Regions from separate parts of the Thalassolituus pacificus genome, predicted to be linked through region 2. Evidence: predicted binding sites of a transcription regulator. Region 2 holds the regulator's gene; each other region holds the start of a gene.
What was found. Region 2 encodes LexA, which represses DNA repair genes until DNA is damaged. Its sites were predicted from a motif close to TACTGTNTANNTANACAGTA; they were not measured.
Positions count from the first base shown of each region.

Region 1: the regulator LexA is predicted to act here: its motif matches at 1,207-1,226, upstream of NYR02_RS01610 (DNA topoisomerase III).
Region 3: the regulator LexA is predicted to act here: its motif matches at 2,408-2,427, upstream of NYR02_RS14470 (peptidase inhibitor family I36 protein).
Region 4: the regulator LexA is predicted to act here: its motif matches at 2,516-2,535, upstream of uvrD (DNA helicase II).

Region 1 covers NZ_JAOANI010000005.1:34,000-39,914, forward strand. Annotated here, with positions in the region: gene NYR02_RS01610 (DNA topoisomerase III) at 1-1,199, opposite strand, end outside; gene NYR02_RS01615 (HAMP domain-containing methyl-accepting chemotaxis protein) at 1,377-3,224, shown strand; gene NYR02_RS01620 (response regulator transcription factor) at 3,267-3,908, opposite strand; gene NYR02_RS01625 (sensor histidine kinase) at 3,905-5,026, opposite strand; gene NYR02_RS01630 (MipA/OmpV family protein) at 5,223-5,915, shown strand, end outside.
Region 2 covers NZ_JAOANI010000014.1:427,073-432,987, reverse strand. Annotated here, with positions in the region: gene NYR02_RS06780 (dihydrofolate reductase family protein) at 1-203, shown strand, start outside; gene NYR02_RS06775 (S-methyl-5'-thioinosine phosphorylase) at 289-1,035, opposite strand; gene nagZ (beta-N-acetylhexosaminidase) at 1,089-2,141, opposite strand; gene NYR02_RS06765 (L,D-transpeptidase family protein) at 2,126-2,674, opposite strand; gene NYR02_RS06760 (TetR/AcrR family transcriptional regulator) at 2,734-3,378, opposite strand; gene lexA (transcriptional repressor LexA) at 3,655-4,254, shown strand; gene NYR02_RS06750 (cell division inhibitor SulA) at 4,287-4,733, shown strand; gene NYR02_RS06745 (hypothetical protein) at 4,857-5,108, opposite strand; gene NYR02_RS06740 (DUF6586 family protein) at 5,230-5,709, opposite strand; gene NYR02_RS06735 (YfaZ family protein) at 5,743-5,915, opposite strand, start outside.
Region 3 covers NZ_JAOANI010000022.1:182,012-187,926, forward strand. Annotated here, with positions in the region: gene NYR02_RS14455 (acetyl/propionyl/methylcrotonyl-CoA carboxylase subunit alpha) at 1-366, shown strand, start outside; gene NYR02_RS14460 (SDR family oxidoreductase) at 399-1,292, shown strand; gene NYR02_RS14465 (enoyl-CoA hydratase/isomerase family protein) at 1,630-2,349, shown strand; gene NYR02_RS14470 (peptidase inhibitor family I36 protein) at 2,592-4,307, shown strand; gene NYR02_RS14475 (CLCA_X family protein) at 4,430-5,290, shown strand; gene NYR02_RS14480 (sensor histidine kinase) at 5,497-5,915, shown strand, end outside.
Region 4 covers NZ_JAOANI010000015.1:643,207-649,121, reverse strand. Annotated here, with positions in the region: gene NYR02_RS10100 (TRAP transporter substrate-binding protein) at 1-233, opposite strand, end outside; gene uvrD (DNA helicase II) at 281-2,482, opposite strand; gene NYR02_RS10090 (SIS domain-containing protein) at 2,670-3,524, shown strand; gene NYR02_RS10085 (PA3496 family putative envelope integrity protein) at 3,818-3,985, shown strand; gene NYR02_RS10080 (ammonium transporter) at 4,142-5,410, opposite strand; gene glnK (P-II family nitrogen regulator) at 5,456-5,794, opposite strand; gene NYR02_RS10070 (TorF family putative porin) at 5,873-5,915, opposite strand, start outside.

The sequences.
Region 1 (5,915 bases), on a different contig from region 2:
TTTAAGCGTCCGGCAGGCAGTACTTTGGCGGTCGGAATAATCGCGTGATGAGCACCCACTTTGGCATCGTTCCAGGCCTGGCTGCGGATTGAACTGTCAGCCTGAGCGCAAGCCGTAGCCAGCGCCTCGCTGTGTGCACTCACAGCCGTTATAACCTGCTGCCGCTGGGCAAAGTGCTCCTGCGGTAAATAACGGCAGTCGGAGCGGGGGTAGGTAATTAACTGATGCTTTTCATACAGGCTCTGTGCTCCGTCCAGCACCTGCTGCGCGCTCATGCCCAGTGCTTTAGCTGCATCAATCTGCAACGCCGATAAATTAAACGGCAGCGGCGGTGCCTGCTTTTTTTCTTTACGCTCAACCTGTTCAACCTGTGCAGGTTGCTGACGAATACGGGCGGCGACATTGGCGGCCAGCTTCGGATTCAGCACCCGGCCTTCCTCATCCTGATGCGCGGCACAGGCATCACTCGGCTGCCAGTTAGCGTAGAAACTCAGTGGAGTGTCTGCGGTTAAATGAACAGCCGCCTGCACCTCGTAAAACGGTTTACTGATGAAATTATTGATCTCTTCATCGCGGCGAACCACCAACCCGAGCACCGGTGTCTGTACGCGGCCCACCGATAACACACTGTTCACTCCGCCCTGACGGCCTTTAATGGTGTAAGCACGGGTCAGATTGATGCCGTATAACCAGTCGGCGCGGGAGCGCGCCAATGCTGATACTGACAGCGGTACAAATTCCTGATTGGAACGCAGCTGCTGTAACGCCCTGCTGACAGCCTGTGGATTTAAATCACTGACCAACAGTCGCTGCATTGCCTGACGTTTGGCCGCGGGCACTTTCAGAAATTCAATAACCTCGTCCACCAGCAGCTGGCCTTCGCGGTCAGGATCGCCGGCATGCACCAGATTGTCGGCTTCTTTCACCAGTTTACGCAGCACGGTTAATTGTTTACGGGTTTGTGGTTTAGCCTGCAGCTGCCACTGTGCCGGTATAATCGGCAAATGATCGAGCCGCCATTGCTTAAAAGCCGGATCATAAGCATCCGGTTCTGCCTGCTCTAACAGATGGCCAATACACCAACTCACCACATCGCCGTTGGCGGCACGGATAAATCCTTCGCCCTTAGTGTGCGGCTTGGGCAGCACGGCGGCGATGGCACGGCCAAGACTGGGTTTTTCGGCAATAATCAGGCGCATAGCAAACAACTGTATTTTTATACAGCATCCATCATAGCCGAGCTGTTACCGCTCTTCCAGCATCAGGCCGCTCAACACAGGCTGGCATAGCAACAGCGGCCTCCCGCTTTATTTAACAAATCGCTCAGCAAAATATCTGTTCTATGCTGAAAACAGTCCGTTTTCAGGAAAAATCCCATGCGCAACAGTATCCGCACACAAATAATGCTCGCGGTTGGCAGCACCATTCTGGTGCTGCTCGCCCTCAGCGGTGTTTTTACCTACGAACAAGCACGCAGCAGCCTTGAGCAGGCCATCAGTGAACGCATTCAGGTTACCGGCGAGCGCGCCAGCCGCTACGTCAGCAGCTGGATCAGCAATAAAGGCCAGGTATTAAGCGGCACAGCCAAAGCGCTGCTTAACAATGAACGCATCCCGGTAATTGAGCAGGGGCTGGAATCCGGTAATTACATGTACCTGTATCTGGGCACCGATACCGGGGAAATGATCATGCGCCCGGATGATGAAATGCCGGACGACTATGACCCACGTACCCGCCCCTGGTATCAGCAGGCGATGGCCGAGAGACGCCAGGTGCTGACGCCACCTTATGTGGATGCCACGACTAACGAATTGATCGTAACCTTTGCCGAGCCACTGCGCGGCGGCGTGATCGGTGGGGACATATCCCTCGAGGCCATTGTAAAAGAGGTTCTGGGTATTGATCTGGGCGAAAGTGGTTATGCGGCACTGCTCGATAGCAAAGGTGACTTCATGGTTCATCCGGAGCAGAAATTACTGGGTAAAAACGTCTCCACCCTGCTGAGCGGCAGCACACAACTGCAACTGAACACAATCCAGCAAACCAGCTTCAATGATCGCAGCAGTCTGGTGGGCCTGTATTCCATTGATGGCACCGACTGGCGTCTGCTGCTGGTCGTCGATCAGGCCGAAGCCTTTGCCAGCCTCGCCACTCTGCGCTGGTCCAGCATGTTGATCGGCATACTCACCATTGTGGTGGTTACCCTGATCGCCGGCATGATCATCTCCTATCTGCTACGGCCTCTGGTGGTACTTAACACGGCCATGTCTGACATTGCTCAGGGGGAAGCGGATTTAACCCGTCGCCTGCAGGTAGATCGCAATGATGAAATTGGCGCCCTGAGTAACTCGTTTAATGTGTTTGTTTCTTCCATTCACGAGCTGGTATCGCAAAGCCGTGATTCATCCCACGAGCTGGATGGTATTGCCAAATCGGCGCGCGAAAATGCCGAGAACAACAACCAGGCGGTACAGTTACAACAGAACGAAATCAGCCAGGTGGCCGTCGCGGTTAACGAACTCTCTTCCACATCGTCGGAAGTAGCGACCAACGCGTCCGATACCGCCCATGCTGCGCAAAGTGCCACGAACGAAGGCAATAAGGGCATTCAGAATGCGCAGGAAAACAAACGCCGTATGGACGGTTTGTCACAGCAAATGGACAGCGCTACCGATGTAATCAACCAGCTGGATAATCAGGCGCAGCAGATCACCGGCATTCTTGCGACCATTCAGGGCATTGCCGAACAAACCAATTTACTGGCGCTGAACGCTGCCATTGAAGCGGCACGTGCCGGTGAGCAAGGACGGGGATTTGCCGTGGTAGCTGACGAAGTACGTACCCTGTCACAGCGCACACATACCGCCACCGGCGAAATTCAGGAAATGATCGACAGTCTGAAACACCACAGCCAGAAAGCCGTGGGCATTATGGAAACCAGTAAGCAACTGACCTCAGAAACCGCCAGCAGTGCGATACAGGTAACCGACAGCCTGACCGCGATTTCAGATGCACTGCACGATATTTCTAACCGTTCGCAAAGTATTGCCAACGCCTCACGCGAGCAGCATGCCGCCACCGAAGAGATCAGCCGCATCGCCACCGCGATTCAGTCGGCCTCCGACGATCTGGCCGCCAACGTTGAGCAGGCGACTCAGCAATCCCATCAACTGCACACACTCAGTCACGATATCAGTTCGAACCTGTCGCGCTTCCGCGTCTGAGGCTTGTCTGTGAGGCTTGTCTGTGAGAGGTGTTGCTGCCGGTTACAACAGGCCATGATCAATGGCCTTTAATACCGCCCGGGTACGGTCACGCACATTCAGTTTGGCCAGAATAAAGGACACCTGATTACGCACCGTGCCGGTCGATTTATGCAATGCTCCGGCAATTTCCTGATTGGTATAACCGGCCGCCACCAGTCTGAGAACCTGTAACTCTGCGGCGGTCAGCGGTTCATCTGCCAGGCCGCTGTCGCTATCAAACTCCAGCTCAAGCCGGTGCTCGCTGATTTTGCTTGTTACCGCCGGCTGCACCCACTGTCCGCCCTGATGCAGGGTTTCGATCGCGGCTAACAGTTCGTCCAGTGCAACGTCTTTACGCAGATAACCACGCGCACCACGGCGCATACATTCAAGCACCAGCTCATGGTCATCGAAGGTTGTCAGCACCAGCACCGGAATATGACAACCACGCTGATACAACTCCGCCAGCAGCTCGGTACCGCTCATATTAGGCATGCGGATATCCAGCAGAATAACATCCGGCTGATACTCTTCTATTACCGCCAACCCCTGTGCACCATCACTGGCCTCAGCCACCACCCGGCACAGCGGACGCAGATGCAACAACGTACGAATTCCCTCGCGTACCAGTTGCTGATCTTCAATAAGCACCACATTGATCATACGAGCAGTCCGTTATCCCAGGGTAAAGTCAGTGTGAGTTTTAAACCATGCCGGCCACATTCCCAGTCGCAGCGGCCACCGATAGCCTGCGCCCGCTCCTGCATCCCACGCATGCCATTTCCGGGCACCGGCAGCTGCCGCAGGGCGCCGTTATCTTCTACTGTGAGCTGCAGGCTGGCACCCTGTTGCCGCAGTACGATAGCCGCGCGGCTGGCCTGGGTATGACGCAGAATATTGGTCAGCGCTTCCTGTGCACAACGCAGGATCACCTCGGCGCAACGCACATCATCCATGATGAGATCCGGCGGAATCTGCAGCCATACCCGCGGACGCGGTACCGCCTCCAGCAGGGAGGTCAGCGCCTGACGTAAATCCAGACCGCGCCGCTCGCGGAATTCAGAGACGGCTTCACGCATATCGCTGAGCAACAGATGGGCAATCGTCCCGGCGCGGTCAATGGCATGATCACGGGGCTGCGCCTCGGTATGACGGGCAATCTCCAGCTGAATACTGAGTGCGGCCAGATGATGTCCCAGCAGATCGTGCAGTTCACGGGCAATCCGTAAACGTTCATCACGCTTGCTGGCCGACGATAACAAACTCTGCGTGGCTTTCAGTTCGCGCACCAGCTGCGACGCATATTCACGCGCCTGCTGTTCGGCCTGCAGGGTAAAACAGATATACAAAGCAAACAGATTAAACAGCGCATAGAGCACGCTGTTGATCAGTACGAAATCCTGATCAAACAGCAAGCCCTGGTATAAGCCGATCAGCAATGGCACCAATAATGCCGCCAGCAGACAACTGCGCCAGCTGAAATAGCGCGGCAACTGTGCAATCACCAGAATCCACAATACCGCGCTGATACCACTGCCAAATAACAGCATCAGCGACAGCGCGCTGACCATCGCCAACCAGAGCCATAACGGCGGCTGGCGGGCCTCACGCCAGGGCGGTAAGCGGGCCAGCACATTGGCGACTAAATTGAGTACAAAAAGACCGCTTACCAACAGAATCCAGCTTGTTGTGGCCGGAACACGGGTAACGGCCTCGACCTGACTGAGCCACAAGAAGATCAGTGTGACGGCCAGAAAGCCGATGGTAAGCCCTGCCAGCACGACGTCTGCAGCAATAATTATATGGGGTTTGATTCTGTTCACGGCGTCAGTGTGCCAGAGGCGCTGCTGTTGCTGAATAGGGCAAATGTCATCTTCTGCCGATCCGGCGCAACACCGGCGATAACGTGACATTTGCCACAAGCCGCCACACCAGCAGCGCTCTAGCATCGGTTTTCAACCATCGCCGGAGCCATGTATGCATCTGCTTAATTCTTTTTTGTTTATTCCTGTCGGCTGCAGCCTCTGCATGGCACCTCTGACTCCGGCACTGCATGCCAGTGAGACAGCGCCCGTTGAATACTGGCAACTGGAATACGGCGCCGGCACACTGCAGCGCTCAACACCCTGGCAACAGGCCGACAATCAACAGTTCAGCTTTCCCCTGGTATCCGCCCGTCGCGGTGGCTGGCGCTTAGGCGTCGACGGAGCGTTGCTGCAATATCAGTGGCAGCAAAACAACCTCAGCCTGAGTGGCGGCATCGGTTTGCGTGATGAGGTGTTCGACAGCCGTTTATGGGGCAAAGCCGACAGCCGCGACCCGGTATTTGATGGTTACCGCAGCAACGGTGGCGATACGACCCTGCAACTGCGCGGTGGCTGGGGCTGGCTGAATGGCGGCGTGGAGCAGGATATTTCGTCGCACTCCGGCGCCTTAACTGCCGATGCTGGCATTACCCTGCCGCTGTTTTATCTGCAGGGCGGTACACGCGCCCAACTGATTGCCGGTACCCGCTGGCTGAGCGAATCTTACAGCCGCTACGTGTATGGCATCAGCCCGGAACAAAGCAATGAGCTGCGCCCCGAATACCGCCCGCAACAGGCCTTTAACCCACAACTGACATTGCAGGCGCTGTGGCCTATCAGTCCGCAATGGCAGCTGCGCCTGCGC
Region 2 (5,915 bases):
TGTATATCGATGGTGGCCGGTTAATTCAGTCTTTTTTACAGCAAGGATTAATCAACGAGTTAACCCTGACCCGCATCCCGCTGTTGCTCGGCAGCGGTATTCCGCTGTTCGGCGAATTAAAGAATGATATCGTACTGGAGCTGATTGACAGTAAAAGCTATGCCAATGGTTTTGTGCAAAGTCATTACCGCATTCCGGACTGAAATCAGTATTGAGAAAATAAACAAACAACAAAAAGCCCGGAATTTCCGGGCTTTTATTTGTCAGCTTCAGCAAAAAACTAACTATTTAAATCCGCTTCAGCGTCGCCGCCAGCAAATCACGTACCTGCTGCATACCGCCACTTAATACCGCGCGGATTTCATCCATGGTAATTTCGCCTTCGCTTTTACCGGCCGCCGGATTAACCACCAGACAAACGCTGGCATAGGGAATACCCAGCTCACGCGCCAAAGCCGCTTCTGGCATGCCGGTCATCCCCACCAGATCACAACCGTCTTTTTCCAGACGATTAATTTCGGCTATGGTTTCCAGGCGCGGCCCCTGAGTGGCGGCATACACGCCAAAATCACACACCGGCAAGGTAATATCGGCAGCAGCAGAAATTAACGCCTGACGCAGGCTTTCATCGTACGGATACGTCAGGTCAATATGATCCAGCGGGCGGAATTCTCCATCAAAAAAAGTGCTCTCGCGCCCCCAGGTGTAATCCACCACCTGATGCGGAACAGAGATCGCACCGGATTGCATGGCCGGATGAATGCCACCGACGGCATTCACCGCAATAATCGCCTGCGCTCCTTGCTCCTGCAATGCCAGTAAATTCGCACGGTAATTAATTTTATGTGGAGGCACTGCATGCGGATGGCCGTGACGCGCTAAAAACAGCACGGTCTTATCACTCCAGCGACCTTCCTGTACCGCACCGGATGGTTTTCCCAGCGCAGTATTCATATCATGGCTGGCGGTAATTTCTGGGCCTTCAAGCTGGGTTAAACCGGTACCACCAATAATGGCTATTTTTTCAAAATTCATAACATTCCAATATCATTCAAACCACCGTCAGACGACGGCCTGTATTCATTCTTTTACAGCAGATTCAACAGCTGTTGCTGTATGAGAGAACGCCGCTGATTGAATTGTTCATCATTCTCAGCGCGGTTGAATGGCCCCTGCAAAGCCGCCAGACTCAAACGCTGCCATCCTGATGTATTTAATTGTTTGCCTACCGCCGCAACCACTTCAGTCGCGGCTGCCCGGTCATTACAGACCAACAACGCATTGGCGCCGGCGTTCATTGCACAAGCGGCACGTTCACCATAACCACCGACACTGGCCGCTCCGGCCATGGATAAATCATCACTGAAAATCACGCCGTTAAACTGCAGCTCGGTACGCAGAATATTTTGCAGCCACTGCGCAGAAAAACCGGCGGTATTGTCACTGTCGACCGCCGGATAAATCACATGCGCAGGCATAATACCGGCTAATAAACCCGCCGACATTAATGTCTGAAAAGGCTCGATATCATCGTTCAGCTCGATGCGGGAACGAGGATCAACCGGCAACGCCAGATGCGAATCGGCGGCAATGGCTCCATGGCCGGGAAAGTGCTTTCCGACCGCCGCCATGCCGGCTTCATTCATCCCACGCACAAAAGCGGAAGCCAGTGCGATAACGGTGACTGCATCGTGACCAAAGGCACGGTCACCAATCACCTGTGATACATCGGTTTCAATATCCAGCACTGGCGCAAAGCTCAGGTGCACTCCCTGCTTACGCAGCTCGGCGGCCATCAGCCAGCCCAGTTCATGGGCCAGAGTCAGCGCCTGTTCACGGTTGTGCTGAGATTCTTTTTCCAGCGCCAGCATCGGCGGCAGGCGGGTAAACCCCTCGCGGAAACGCTGCACACGACCGCCTTCCTGATCCACGCACAACAATAAATCGGGACGCAGACTGAGAATATCGCTGGTCAGCGCTTTCAGTTGCTGCGGCGACTGATAATTACGGGCAAAAAAGATTAATCCACAAATTTCCGGCTGCTGCAGAAATTCACGATCAGCGGCAGTTAATTCTGTGCCCTCAATATCGGCCACAACACCCACGTGTTGATTCAGGTTGTGCATTACAGATTGCGGCATGGAATCCTCGAAAAGCTGTGTTCCTGAATCCATACCGGCGTTCCGGCGCTGACCAGATCAAATAGTTCTGCAATATCGGCATTGCGCATTCGGATACATCCATGGGACAAAGGCTGGCCCATCGGCTCAGAATCGGGGGTGCCATGTATGTAGATATAGCGGCGCATCGAATCGACTTTCCCCAGACGATTAACCCCCACTTCCTGCCCCTGCAACCAAAGAATGCGGCTGAGAATCCAGTCACGCTGCGGATGTGCGGCTGCCAGCTCCGGTGAATATTGTTCTCCGGTGGGGCGGCGGCCAACAAATACCGTATTTAACGGCTGTGCACCGCCAATACAGGCACGGATACGATGCCAGCCTCGGGGAGTGCAGCCTGAGTTCTCCTGCTCGCCGGCACCATTAAGCGCCGTGGAAACCGGATAAAGATGGCAGATACCGGCACTGGAAACACGCAAGACCTGATCGGCAATAGACACTTCGATCAGGGATGTCTCAGTAGCGGGTTGCGAAGAATGTGTTTGCGCAGCCATTGGCGCCATAACAAAGGCCTGTTGGTAAATAAAGCGGAAAACGGGAATCCCGGCTCCGCTCAGCCAGCCTGATGCGGAGCGTTAAGACCGGATGCGAGGAAAGGTATCAATTTATCAACAACCTGCGCAATATCCGATCCCTTACCCAGATCGTGTTCGGCCATCGCCGTCAGCGAATCGGCACCGGATAAGGTAAACACCGTCGCGCCCAACATAAAGTGAATGCGCCAGAAACGATCTTCATCCGACAGCTCTGGCGTCGCCGCCGTGACCAGGCGCATAAAGGTTTTGAACACCGGACCATACTCTTTCTGCAAAAAGCGCCGTAAGTGACCCTGCCCCTGGGTATACGCCAGCCCCAGCAGACGCATAAAAATGCCCAGGCGACGCGGACTGTCATGCCCGGCACGCAGCGCCGTCTGCGATAGCAGCATCAATAAACCAGGTAGCTGCGGCACATGGCCATCCAACTGCGCCTGAACAGCATCCAGTTCCTGTTCAAGATCTTCACAAAACGGCGTCAGAAAGCGCGCAAACACCGCCTGAATTAACGATTTCTTTGAGCCAAAGTGATAATTCACTGCCGCCAGATTCACACCCGCCTTGGTGGTGATATTCCGCAATGAGGTTTCGGCGAAGCCGCGCTCCGAAAACAACTCCTCTGCCGCATTCAGGATACTTTTTACCGTATCTTTCTGTGCCATAACCCTGCATCTGCCCTATCACGCTGTCGCGGCTTTATTGCCATCGCCGACAGTACAAAACAACTGTTTCAAACATACGTTTAAAACGAGATTTAGGCAACCCCATATAAGGCCAAAGGCTAAAAGCCTGATACCGCCACCCTGCCACCCGCATACAGAATCAAATATGGCTGCAACAGAGGAATAAACAGACAGCAAAGAACAGGGGTTTACACTGGATAAAATACTGTATACATTTACACCATACTGTATGGATCAACAGACTGGATAAGCATCATGATCAAGCTCACGGCACGACAACAGCAGGTACTGGATTTCATCCGTTCCTCTCTGGAAGATACGGGATTTCCGCCCACCCGCGCCGAAATCGCCGCCGAACTGGGCTTTAAATCGCCTAACGCCGCCGAAGAACATTTAAAAGCACTGGCCCGCAAAGGTGCGATCGAAATCATGCCTGGCGCATCCCGTGGTCTGCGCATTGTTGAAGAACACAATCCGGGGCTGCCCATTGTTGGTCGTGTAGCCGCCGGTGAGCCTATTCTCGCGCAGGAACACATCGCCGATTATTGCGAAATTCCGCCCAGCTTCTTTCGCCCTTCTGCAGATTTCCTGCTCGAAGTTCAGGGCGACAGCATGAAAAACATCGGCATTCTCGACGGCGACTATATTGCCGTACACAAAGCCGAAACCGCCCGTAATGGCGAAATTATCGTTGCCCGCGTCGATAACGAAGTCACGGTTAAGCGCTACGAGAAGAAGCGTAATCAGGTGATTCTGCACCCGGAAAATGACGACTTTAAGCCGATTGAAGTTGATTTACGGGAAACGGAATTTGCCGTTGAAGGTTTATACGTCGGCGTCGTACGCCGTAGCTAACAGTAATTGTTCACAGGTTCGGGGTGATTGTTATGCGTCAGTTATTACTCGGAATGGAAGAAGCCGGTTTGTCACTCAGCAGCCAGCGTCCAGGCAGATTAACGCCAACCGCAGGCAATGCGCTGCGCGGCAGCCTGACGGAAGTTATCGTCAGTGAAGGGGGCGCAATTCAACCAATGCACCTGCTGCCGATGCTGGCACAGTGCAACGCACATAAACGCTGGCTGATGTGGCTCAGCCCGCATCGTCCAATGAATAAGAGCTGGCTGGAAAGCATGGGCCTGCAACATTCACCGGTGATTCATCTCGACCTGTGTAACGATACCCAGCTGGCGCTGTGCAGCAAAGTACTCGCCGCCGGCAACAGCCATATGATTGTTGAATGGCAGGGAGAACTGAGCAGCCGCGAACGCCAGGTTATCCGCCAGCAGGCCGACCAGAGTGGCAGTCATCTGGTGCTGATTCAGCGTCGCCCCTGAGCGGTATCCCCTTTAACAACATGAAGCAGACATAAAAAAGCCCTGAGATTATCAGGGCTTTTTTATGTCTGCTTCAGACGGATGACAAACATGCATCAGTCTGCCAACCGGATTAAACAGCGTTCAGTGCAGACGCTGCTGATATTCCGGCGTATCAAAATCTTCGCGTTCGACTTCCATGCCGGAGAGTTCGCCCACTTTGCGCACTCCCGCTTCCAGCATCACCCGCGCAACATCCATATGATGTGCCTGCAGGCTGGCCTTGGCATCCTCGGAAAAATGAATACACACCAGCGCATCGCTGTCCTGATCGTCGGCACGACGCAGGGCGATGTCGCCATTGGAAAGTTCTACGATTTCAAAAAAGCGCGCCATAACCGCCTCTCAAAACTGGGCGCGGGAGTGTATCACAGGATCTTTTCAATAGCTTGGCAGACACACAGAACCGTTAGTAATAAAAAGTAAACGGTTCTGTGTAAACAGGCAGAGTCGCGCCTCAACTTTCCTGACGATTAGCACGCTGGCCGTCGATCAGCCGGGTCAGATCGAGCAGCCAACCGGCTACCGGAGACTCAGGTGTTGCGACCAGTGCAATTTTAACCGGCGCATCCATTGTCTGTACCACCTGCGCTGGCTGATTAAGACCGGCTGGCCGGGTCTGTGCGTCGGCAGCGGCCAGCATCTGCGCCAGCCAGGAAAAGCCATCATCCGCCAACTGTTGCAGTTCACGCATTTCGCCAGTCGTCATTGGCGCATGCTGCAGCAACTCCGCTAACGAACGCACCGGCTGGCGATACGCCACCATATCGCCCAGCTCAGCCAGATAAGACAACCAGGCGTCACGCAGTTGATACAAAGCACTCTCTTCCAGCGCCTGTTGTAATACCGGCGGCGCCGGCTGTACATCGGCCAGCTGTGCTAACAGCAGACGGCATTGGTAGAGTTTCTGATTGGTAAAACCGATCCACTGGGACATAGCGCTTACCCGGGCTGAAAAACAAGAATCCGATTAAAAATCGATGGTCAGACCGAAGTGAGCACCATCGCCCAATTTGTAGCGGTCATTAATATCTTCGATACGAATGGTGTTATAGCGATAACCCGCATAAATACGCGCCGTAGGCAGCAGACTGAACTGCAAACGGATATCGCTGTTGATCATATTTTCAGCATCGCCGAAGG
Region 3 (5,915 bases), on a different contig from region 2:
CGTTATGAAATTGATAATGTGCAGCAAAGCATCGCCTGGGCGGAAGACAACGGCCAGCTCTGGCTGGACACGCCGCGTGGTAACCTGTGCTTCAGCGATGTCACGCTGGTCAGCAGCCGCGCCCAGAGCGCCGGTTCCGATCAGGTGCGCGCGGCGATGGACGGTGCCATTGTTACCGTACTGGCTGAAGCCGGCGAGCGCGTAACGAAAGGCCAGACGCTGGCGGTACTGGAAGCCATGAAAATGGAACATCCGTTAAAAGCCGGTGTGGATGGCGTGGTGCAGGACATTCTGGTGCAGGCCGGAGATCAGGTAAAAGGCCGCCAGTTGCTGATCCAGTTACAGGCAGATGAAAGCGCCGAATAATTCTTACATATTAATAAAATCAGGAGCTGAGCATGGCCAGCCTCAACAATAAAACCATTATTATTACCGGTGCCAGCCGTGGCATCGGGCGCGAAATTGCACTGGCCTGTGCCCGTGACGGCGCCAATATTGTGATTGCCGCCAAGTCCGACGAGCCGAATCCGAAACTCGAAGGCACCATTCATTCCGTTGCCCGCGAAGTGGAAGAAGCCGGCGGTCAGGCGCTGGCGATTAAAGTGGATGTGCGCAGCGAAGAAGACGTCGATAATCTGATTGCAAAAACCGTTGAGCGTTTTGGCGGCATCGATGCCATCATCAATAATGCCGGTGCCATCGCGCTGGCCGGTGTGGAAAGCACGCCGCTGAAAAAACTCGATCTGATGATGCAGGTAAATTTCCGTGCCGTGTTTCTGCTCAGCCAGAAAGCGTTGCCGCATCTGAAAAAATCCGACAATCCGCATATTTTAAGTCTGTGTCCGCCGCTGGATATGGATCGCCGCTGGCTGCGTAACCATTCGCCTTACACCCTGACCAAATACGGCATGTCGATGCTGACGCTGGGCATGTCGGACGAATTCAAACGCTATGGCATCAGCGTTAATGCATTATGGCCACGTACCGTTATTCACACCGCGGCAACCTCGTTTGGCGGTAAGCAGTCTTTTGACCGCGCACGTAATCCGCTGATTATGGCCGACGCCGCTCACACGCTGCTGCAAACCAGCGCACGTGAAATCACCGGCCAGTTGCTGATTGATGAAGATTTTCTGCGCAGCCGTGGCGAAACCAATTTCGATCAGTACCGTGCCAACCCGGACAGCGATAAAACCGATTTAATGCCGGACTTATTTGTGCAGCCAGCCGATACTTATGTTTATGGCGATCAGCCACCGCTGGGCGGCTTAGGGCCTGTCGACACTAAGTAAATCCGGCCTGCTGAGAGCCAGTTTTTTTCAGAACAAGGAGAGAGGAGTGATATTAGCGGGCTAAATGAATGACGAACGACGAAGTTGATGGGAAAAACTGGCCTCAGCCCGGAGGGTTATGGCTAAAAATCCCTCATCCTGCGTTGCTGTTCGTTCGCTTAACCCGTTACCAATCTGTCTGGAACAGATTGGCGTGCCAACCCCGAAGGGGTGAAGCACAGGGATGTGCTGAACATCCCACACTCTCAGCGCCTTGTCTGAGGAGTTTTTAGCCGATAACAGGCCTGTTTAATTAGTGTCGATAGGCCCTAACTGAAGAATAAAGCAGGAATTAGCAATGAGTCTGATCAGTTTACGCAGCGATGGCAGCGGTAAGGTTGCCATTATCTCCTTCGATAACGGCGCCAATACTCACAATCTGCAGTTTGCCCGGGAGTTTGAGCAACACCTGCAGACGGTGGAAGATAATATCGATTTTAAAGCGCTGGTAATTACCTCATCCGATGAAAAAAGCTGGAGTCAGGGTCTGGATGTGCCCTGGCTGATGGGCTCAATTCAGGGGGGCCAGCATGATGATGTAAAAGAATTTATGCACACCATGGATCGCTGTCATGCGCGACTGATGCAACTGCCGGTACCGGCGATTGCCGCCATTAACGGCCATACTTTTGGCAATGGCTGTGTGATTGCCTGTGCCTGTGATTTCCGCGTGATGCGCAGTGACCGTGGTTACTTCTGCTTCCCGGAAGTGGATATGAGCATTCCCTTTGTACCGGGTTTAATTGATGTGGTACTGAAAAGTCTGCCGGCGTATCGCTACAACGACATGTTGCTGACCGGCCGCCGGGTCGGTGCGGCGGAATTGCTCGCCGATCATTTCCTTACCGCTATTTTTGAAGGTAAAGACGCAGTACTGGAAGGCGCACTGACCTTTGCCCGTACCTTTAATAAAAAACGCACTATTTTTGCCGAGCATAAAAAGCGCTTTCACAAGCCGGTACTGGATGCTTTGCGCGAAAAAAACCCACCGTTTATTGACGCCATGAAACTGCTCTGAGCAGAGTGCTGAACCGCTGACGCGAACGCCTGGCCAGCCGCTCTCTGCGGCTGGCTTCTTCTGATAATTTCATCAGTTTAAACTTCCCCAAAAAAACAAGACCATCGTCTCATATTGTCATACCTCCTTAACAACCACAGGTCTAAGATAGTTCCGGCATGGAAGCTTATCTCCGTTGAGTGATCTCACGCCGCCACCGGAGAACAACAAAAATAACTCTCCACTCTCTCTGTGAGGTCGGTATGAAAAAACCTTCTGTGCGCGCGCTGACCGCCGCATTATTGCTGTCGGGCACCGCGCTGGCAGCCCAGGCCGAAGACAAAGTCTGTCTGTATGAACATGCAGAATATCAGGGCGCCGAATGGTGTTATGGCGTTGGTGATAACAGCTGGATCGGCTCTTCCCGCAACGACAAGGTGTCGTCCATTAAACTGTACGGCAACAGCTATATCGAGATTTTTGAGCACGGTAGTTTCGGCGGTAAACACAGCCGGGTGATGGCCAACACCTACAAAATGGGCAATATGAACGACGGCATCAGCTCATTTAAAGTGCGTAACCGCAACAGCAATGATTTTGCCTGTTTATTCGAGCATCCGGGCTTTCGCGGCACACCACACTGCTTGCAGGCCGGTGAAGGTGAATCCGATCTGAATAATGTATTACTGGGCCGTAACAAAGCCTCTTCGCTGCTGGTTGCCGGTAAAGCCAATGTCGAGATTTTTAATTACCCCGGCTTTAACTACAGCAAAGAAAACCGCATCCTGACGCGCAGCACGTCCAATCTGGAAGAGCGCCCGGCGAGCTGGACTGAAGATAATATTGATTCTTTCCGCGTGACGTCACGCGTGCCTACCGCGCAGGAAGCCGCGATCGATATTACCGAAGCCGCCGGTTACCGCAGCCCTATCCGCGAAACCAATGCCCTGGCTTCACACAATGCGTTTAACAGCACCGCGTATTTTGGCGGTCAGCTGATTCCCGGCCCGAACCATCGTCGTGCATTAATCGAGCAACTGCAGCTGGGTGTGCGTTTCTTTGAACTGGATGTCAGTAAAGGTGGCAGCTACACCAAGGTCTGTCACTCGGTTGATTGCGGCACCACCTTTACCACCACGCTGCGCCGCATGCTGGGTGAAGTGGACAGCTGGCTGAAAGGGGCCGACGCCAATGACGTGGTGTTCTTCTACCTGCAGGACGATATCAACGGTGACAGCAGTGGCTATCAACAGCTGCAACGCGATGTCGAATGGCTGGGCGACATTGTCTACACCGCTGGCAGTTGTCAGACCCTGCCCTACGACCTGACCTTCGAGCAAATCCGCCAACAGGGAAAACGGGTCTTTATTTATAAAGATGATGGCAGCACCGGCTGTGATATTGCCAAAAGTGTTGCTGTTAACTTTGAGCAAAACAAAGGCGTCAGTGGCCTGAACGTCTACGAAAATCACTTTAACAGCAGCCGCTATGTACGCTCACAGGAATGCATTAACTATTTCTGTAACGATAACGTCAGCGCTGCAGATGCATTAACCGGCCTGCAAAACGGTATCAACGCTTTTGGTCTGGATATGATTGATGAAGGCGATATGGATAACAGCGGTGACCGCCTGAACAACCAGCTCTGGGCTGTCGGGCCGGAAGGTGCAGCTTCTGCCTACAGCAACGGAAAAGTAGCCCGCTTCCACGCCAACGGTAATCGTTTTATGAGCGTTGCTGCCGACAACAGCCTGAACTATGCCTGCCGCAACAACAGTGGCCAGTGGGCCATCACTCAGGCAATGGGTAATGCCGCCAACGGTACCGCTGCATGTGCCGCTGAATATCCGGGCTATAGCTATACAACCCCGGCCAGTGCCCATGAAGCCCGCCTGCTGCGTAATGCCATCACCTCCGGCAGCGACGTGCATGTGAACTTTGCGGTCAGCAATGGTCAGTGGTTGCCGGATCGCTGGTAACAGCGTCTGCCGCTCGGCTCTGACCTTAAAATCCCGCGCCTGCGCGGGATTTTTTATTTCCGCTACAGCGCAGAAAACTCTGCAGGCATAATGCTGTTTCCAAAGACAGCAGCCAACATCCGATGCGCAAATCAGGCAAGCCGACCACCGCATTAACCGAGCGCAGTTTTTATCGCGCCGGCCCCGACCATCGCAGCGTGCTGGGTGGCGTGATTCCGGATTTTCTGACCATTCGCCAGTTGTTTGATTTTCGCGGTGTGGAAATTGGCCGCTGGGTAAAACAAAGCGAACAGGAATACGCTGCCGCCTGCTTCTACGATGCGTTGTGCGATTTAACCCAGATTCTCGCCGGGCAATTATTACCTACCGCTAAAACACTGCGTCTGCGGCGCGAGCTGATTTCGTTGCGCGGCACACTGGCATTGCAATATGGCCGCGGTGGCCGACCGGGAGTATCCGCACATTATTCACCGCTGCAACGCAGTTTTGCGCTGGCAAAAAATGCCGGCCCCGGCAGCATTGCGCATGAATGGTTTCATGCCTTTGACCACTACATGGCGGCCAAAGCATTTAGCAATGCGCCGCGCATGAGTTTTGCTTCTGCCCTGTGGCTGCAGAATGAATCGCCCATAGAACACCCGCTCAATGCCTTATTGGGCGAATGCTACAAAGCCATTTTACTCAGCCCTGACGGCAAAAAACCCAGCCGGCTGTTTATCGCCTCCACTGCGCAGGATAAAGCTCAGGGCAGCTGTTATTACAGCCAGCCGGAGGAACTCTGCGCCCGCGCTTTTGAAGCCTTTATTCAGGATGCGGTTATTAAAAATGCCTTTCTGGTAAAAGGCAGTAAAGAATCGGCGGAAGCGCAGCTGGGCCTTTACCCACAAGATGAACAACGCCGCGTCATCAACCTGGCTTTCGGCCGCTATTTTTCTGCACTGTCTCAAGCTCTGTTACGCCAGCCTGCCGACCCTGTACGCTGAGCCCATATTTTGAGCAAAGTTACTTCCTTTATTGCGGTAAGACATGACGCTGACAACAAATGAATCAGGCTATTGCTGTTCGCTGCAATAGTCGTCAGGATGCGCATATCTGACCGTTACAGCCCGTTTGGTCTGAATTGTAACGAGTTGAAAAATTTAACCGGCAGGGCTGGAAATTGCAGCAAGCCTGCGGCAAAGGTACATGCATGCTATTCGATATCCGCACGCTGGTTGCCATTATGGCGATCACCACGCTGGCCAGCGCTGTTGCTCTGTTTTTATTCTGGCGTTTAGTGCCGGAGGAACGTGGTTTACGTCCGGCGACGCTGGGCGCGGCCAGTCAATCGCTGGCAACGGTATTAATTTTAATGCGCGGGCAAATAGCGGATGAGCTGTCTATTTTCGCTGCCAATATGCTGCTGATGTTGTCCTACGCCCTGCTGTATCAGGCCATGCGTATTTTTTGCGGACAGCAGCCACAGTGGCGACTGCCTGCCGCGCTGATGTTAACGCTGTCCCCCATCTTTTTCTTTTTCCCCGACACCGAACACCTTGGCTTAAGAGTGATTGCCAGTGCGGTGGGAATCGGCGTGCTGTGCTTTCTGATCAGCATTACTCTTTACCG
Region 4 (5,915 bases), on a different contig from region 2:
GCACCATACACTTTAATCTGCAGGCGTCCGGCCGACATATCATTCACCATGGTGGCGAAACGCTCAGGTGCCGTACCCAAACCCGGAAAATTCTTCGGCCATGACGTGACCAGTTTCCACTTAAATGTCTGTTGCGGCGCGGCTGCCACCGTCGTATTACCGGCATCGTTCTGACAGCCACTCAGACTGGTAAAAGCCAGTACCGACAGCAGTAAAGTTGTCAGGCGTTTCATCATCCATTTACTCCTTGTTATTGTTTCAACGTTATTTTTATCGGCGCTCAGAGCGCTTCCAGTTTGGCAAAACTGGCGACCAGCCACTTGCTGCCGGCATCATCAAAATTGACCTGAACGCGCAGGCCGCTGCCCTGCCCTTCGAATTGCAGTACGGTGCCTTCACCAAACATTTCATGATACACGCGCTGACCTAAGTCATAGGGCAGATTACCGTGGACAAAAGACGGCTGTGGCGAGCGGCTATGGCCGTTATCGCGTGCTGACAATGGCCGGCTGATGCTGTTTTTCAGGCGTACTTCGGCGATCAGCTCAGAGGGGATTTCACGGATAAAGCGCGAGGGCGTGCTGTAGTTTTCCTGACCATGTAAGCGTCGGCTTTCGGCATGGGTAATGATTAGTTTTTCCATGGCACGGGTAATACCGACATACGCCAGACGGCGTTCTTCTTCGAGACCTTCGGCTTCGTCCATCGACATTTTATGCGGGAACAGGCCCTCTTCCAGACCGGTCAAAACCACCTGCGGAAATTCCAGGCCCTTGGCCGAATGCAACGTCATTAATTGCACCGCATCTTCATATTCGTCGGCCTGACCGTCACCGGCATCCAGAGCGGCACGATCAAGAAATAACGCCAACTCATTGGCTTCCGCATCGTCATTTTCTTCGGAATTAAAGCCATCGGTGCTTTCAAACTGCCGCGCGGCGTTGATTAATTCTTCCAGGTTGTCGAGACGCGCCTGGCCTTTTTCGCCTTTTTCTTTTTTGTGATGCTCAATCAAGCCGCTCTGATTAATCATCTGATCGACAATTTCGTGCAGTTCCAGCTCGTCAATGCCGACGCTCATTTCTTCGACCAGATCGAGGAAACTCTGTACGGCTGCACTGGCACGTTTCGGCAGCATGCCATGTTGCACCGCGGCTTCCGCGGCTGACCATAACGAGCTGCCCTGATCCCGTGCATAGCTGCGCAGAATATCGACGGTTTTTTCGCCTATCGCGCGCGCCGGAACATTAATGACACGCTCAACCGAGGCATCGTCCTGGCGGTTCAGCAATAAACGCAAATACGCCAGAGCGTTTTTAATTTCCAGACGCTCATAAAAACGCTGACCACCGTAAATACGGTAAGGAATACCGGCACGCAATAACGCTTCTTCCAGGGTGCGCGATTGCGCATTGGAACGATACAGAATGGCCATTTCAGCACGCTGACGACCACTGCGCGCCCATTCATCGACACGGTCGGCAATATAACGTGCTTCATCCTGCTCATTAAAAGCGCTGTACAGCTGGATGGTTTCGCCTTCTTCACCTTCGGTGTGCAGGTTCTTACCCATACGGCCGGTGTTGTTGGCAATCACCGCATTGGCTGCATCCAGAATGGTTTTGGTCGAGCGGTAATTTTGCTCCAGCTTAATCAGTTCCGCACCGGGAAAGTCGTGCTGAAAATTGCGAATATTATCGATATTGGCACCGCGCCAGCCGTAAATAGACTGATCGTCATCGCCCACCGCCATCACCGATACCCGGTCGCCAGCCAGCATACGAATCCAGGCATACTGAATATTGTTGGTATCCTGAAACTCGTCGACCAGAATATTGCGGAAACGCTGCTGGTAATGTGCCAGTAAATCCGGATGCTGCAACCACAGCTCGTGGGCACGCAGCAGAATTTCACCGAAATCCACCAGGCCATTCTGTTGGCAGTTGTCTTCATACAACTGATACACCTGCTGCATGGTGCGCGAGAACGGATCGGCTGACGGCATCACATGCGCTGCACGGCGACCTTCATCTTTCTGCTCATTGATAAACCACTGGATCTGCTTTGGCGGGTAGCGGCTGTCATCAATATTGTTGGCTTTCATCAGGCGCTTGATCAGCCGTTGCTGATCATCGCTGTCGAGAATCTGAAAATGTTGTGGCAGCCGCGCTTCGCGCCAGTGCAGCTTTAACAACCGGTGCGCCAGACCGTGAAATGTTCCAACCCATAAACCGTTGGCCGGAATCTGCAGCAATTGCTCCAGACGGCCTTTCATTTCTTTGGCCGCCTTATTGGTAAAGGTCACCGCCATCACCGAAAATGGCGATACATTCTCTACCTGCAGCAGCCAGGCAATACGATGCACCAGAACCCGGGTTTTACCCGAGCCGGCACCGGCCAGTACCAACTGATGGCGTGAACTTGCAGCCACCGCATTGCGCTGGCCGTCGTTTAACTGATCGAGAAGTAATGATATATCCATGGCGTGCGAGTCTATCAGATGCCGGGGTAAAAATGCTGCTGTTTTATACAGTACATCGGCATCAGCAGACTGGCGGCGAACGCTACGGTGGCGGCCAGATTCCGCAGACGGCCAGTATTCCATAGGCTTCAATACAAAAAGCCCTTTATAATTCCCCGCTTACCAGCCAACACCAGGAAATCCTGTTGTGAAAAACAGCCCGATTCTGGCCGAAATCTCCGCCGCCATTCCCAGCCTGCGTAAATCCGAGGTGAAGGTGGCCGAGTATGTGTTGCGCTCACCGCAACAGGTAATGCACATGCGCATTGTCGACCTCGCGCAGGAAGCGCAGGTCAGCGAACCGACCATCGTGCGTTTTTGCCGCGGCATTGGCTGTAATGGCTTTCAGGAATTCAAAGTCCGCATCGCGCAGGAAATGGCCATCACCAATAATATTGGCCAGTTCGCGATTATCGAAGACGACAGCATTGAAGATATCTGCGACAAAATTGCCGACACCACCATTCAGCGCCTGCACCAGGTGAAAACCCAGTTGAAGAGCACACAGGTTGCCGCCGCCGCGAATGCCATCAGCAACGCGCGTCGGGTGGAGTTCTATGGTTTCGGTGCATCCGGTGCGGTTGCCATTGATGCCCAGCACAAGTTCTTCCGCCTGCAGGTTGCGACAGCAGCGTACAGCGATCCGCACATGCAGGCCATGTCAGCGGTGACACTGAGTGAACAGGACGTGGTGGTGGCCATTTCCCAGAGCGGACGCACCAAAGATCTGCTGCACTCCGTGCAATTGGCACAACAGCATGGCGCGATGGTGGTCAGCCTGGCACCCGCTAACACCGCGCTGAGTGCGGCTGCCGATTTGCCGATTGATATTAATATCGAAGAGGACACCGAGCAGTTCACTCCGATGACATCACGCATCGCCCATCTGATGGTGATCGATATGCTGGCCGTTGCCGTGACGCAACGCCGCGGGCCGGAGTTTGCTGCGCACCTGAATGCCATCAAGCGCAGTATTAAATCTCTGCGGCTGGAATCTGACTAAGCGGTCAGCTTCCAGACATCATAACCAGACAATTTACGACATAAACTAAAACTGCCGATGACTTTTTGCTCAGTACTTTGGCCATAAAATTCTCCTCTGGCCACCCTCAAAAGCAGCAACCCCACGATCTATATGGCCTCAGCACCATCATTAGTACGCTTGTGCTGCATTAACGGTATTGAACAGAATTTGGCCTGACTAACGATTACTGTCATTCTTTTGAAACCAATAAAAAGAAAAATCACAGCAGGATTTACTGTGATCAACCAGAGGGAAAGATGATGGAAGCAGCAATGAAATTCGAAGCCCACGAAGAAGTTGTCTCTTTTGATCGGGACGGCAAAGTCGTCGTTAATAAAGAATCCCAAATGTCGAAAAAACTGATGGCACGCCGCGCCATCGAAGCCCACCTGGAACGCAAACGACTGGAACACGACCTGGAAGATTTCTTAGCCGAATAAATCTGGCTTAATCGTCCGCTAAAAACGCCGCCAGCCAATGATGTATCTGTGCTGTTGTGGCGTTTTTTTATGCATGATGTTTAATACTTACACACAAAAAAGCCGGTCAGTTTCCTGACCGGCTTTTTTATTTCAGCGTTGGCTGAGTGTTACCAATTATTTATTGGTGAACTCAGGGTAGGCTTCCATACCGCACTCAGACAGATCCACGCCTTCGTACTCTTCTTCTTCAGTAACACGCAGACCCATGATCACTTTCAGCACCATCCAGGTGATGAAGGAAGCCGCGAATACCCATACGAAGATCGTTGCTGCGCCCATCAACTGGCCACCGAAGGTAGTGCCGTCTGCAGTTACCGGTACAACCAGCAGACCGTACAGACCAACTACACCGTGTACAGAGATCGCACCAACCGGGTCGTCGATTTTCATTTTATCCAGAGTCAGGATAGACAGTACAACAATCGCACCACCGATCAGACCAATGATGGTCGCTACGAAAGGCGTTGGTGTGTCAGGGCTTGCAGTGATAGCAACCAGACCAGCCAGAGCACCGTTCAGAGCCATGGTCAGATCCGCTTTGCGGAACAGGATGTAAGCCAGAACCAGAGCGCCGAGCAGACCACCAGCCGCTGCTGCGTTAGTGTTCATGAACACAACAGCTACCGCATGTGCATTACCGATATCACCCAGTTTCAGTACAGAACCACCGTTGAAGCCGAACCAACCCATCCACAGGATGAACGTGCCCAGAGTCGCCATTGGCAGGTTAGCACCAGGGATCGCACGGATTTCACCGTTAGGACCGTACTTGCCTTTACGTGCACCCAGCAGGATCACACCAGCCAGCGCTGCAGTAGCACCTGCCATGTGTACGATGCCGGAACCCGCGAAGTCTTTGAAACCAAAGTCATCACCCAGGCTGTACATACCGAATACAGAAGCACCACCCCAGGTCCACGCGCCTTCCATTGGGTAGATAACCGCAGTCATCACTACCGCGAAAGCCAGGAAAGCCCACAGCTTCATACGCTCAGCAACAGCACCGGATACGATGGACATTGCAGTCGCTACGAACACAACCTGGAAGAAGAAGTCTGAAGCGCCGGAGTAGATAGAACCACCCTGGAAGCCATCTTCACGCGCCGCGAAATCAGCCAGTACTGCAGCAGAATCCACTTCGGTGATGCCTGACAGGAAGTAACCGCCGCCGTACATAATCTGATAACCGCACACCAGATACATGGTGCAGGCAATCGCAAACAGCGCGACGTTTTTAGTCAGAATTTCAGTGGTATTTTTAGAGCGGACCAGACCCGCTTCCAGCATGGCGAAACCTGCCGCCATCCACATGACTAACGCACCGCATACCAGAAAATAAAAGGTATCCAACGCGTACTGGAGTTCGAAAATATTATTTTCCATTCTAAGCCCCCCGCATAAGGCTCTGATTCATTTAATGAGGAAGGATCAGATCGCGTCTGCGCCGGTTTCACCGGTACGGATACGAATGACTTGTTCCAGGTTGGTAACGAAGATTTTTCCGTCGCCAATCTTGCCGGTGTTCGCCGCTTTGGTGATGGCTTCGATGACTTTTTCAGTCAGGTCGTCAGCTACCGCTACGTCAATTTTTACCTTAGGCAGAAAATCCACCACGTATTCAGCACCACGATACAGTTCAGTGTGACCTTTCTGACGGCCGAAACCTTTTACTTCGGTCACTGTGATGCCCTGAACGCCAATCTCTGACAGCGCTTCACGCACATCGTCGAGTTTGAATGGCTTAACCACAGCTGTAATGAGTTTCATAGAAAACCCCTTTGTTAAACGCTACGAGTTTAGGTTTTATTAATGGCCCATGCGGGGGCACGGGCCATTGTATGCTTTTTACATAGAGATAGGCAGGCTGTAAGAAACAACCACTTTCAGG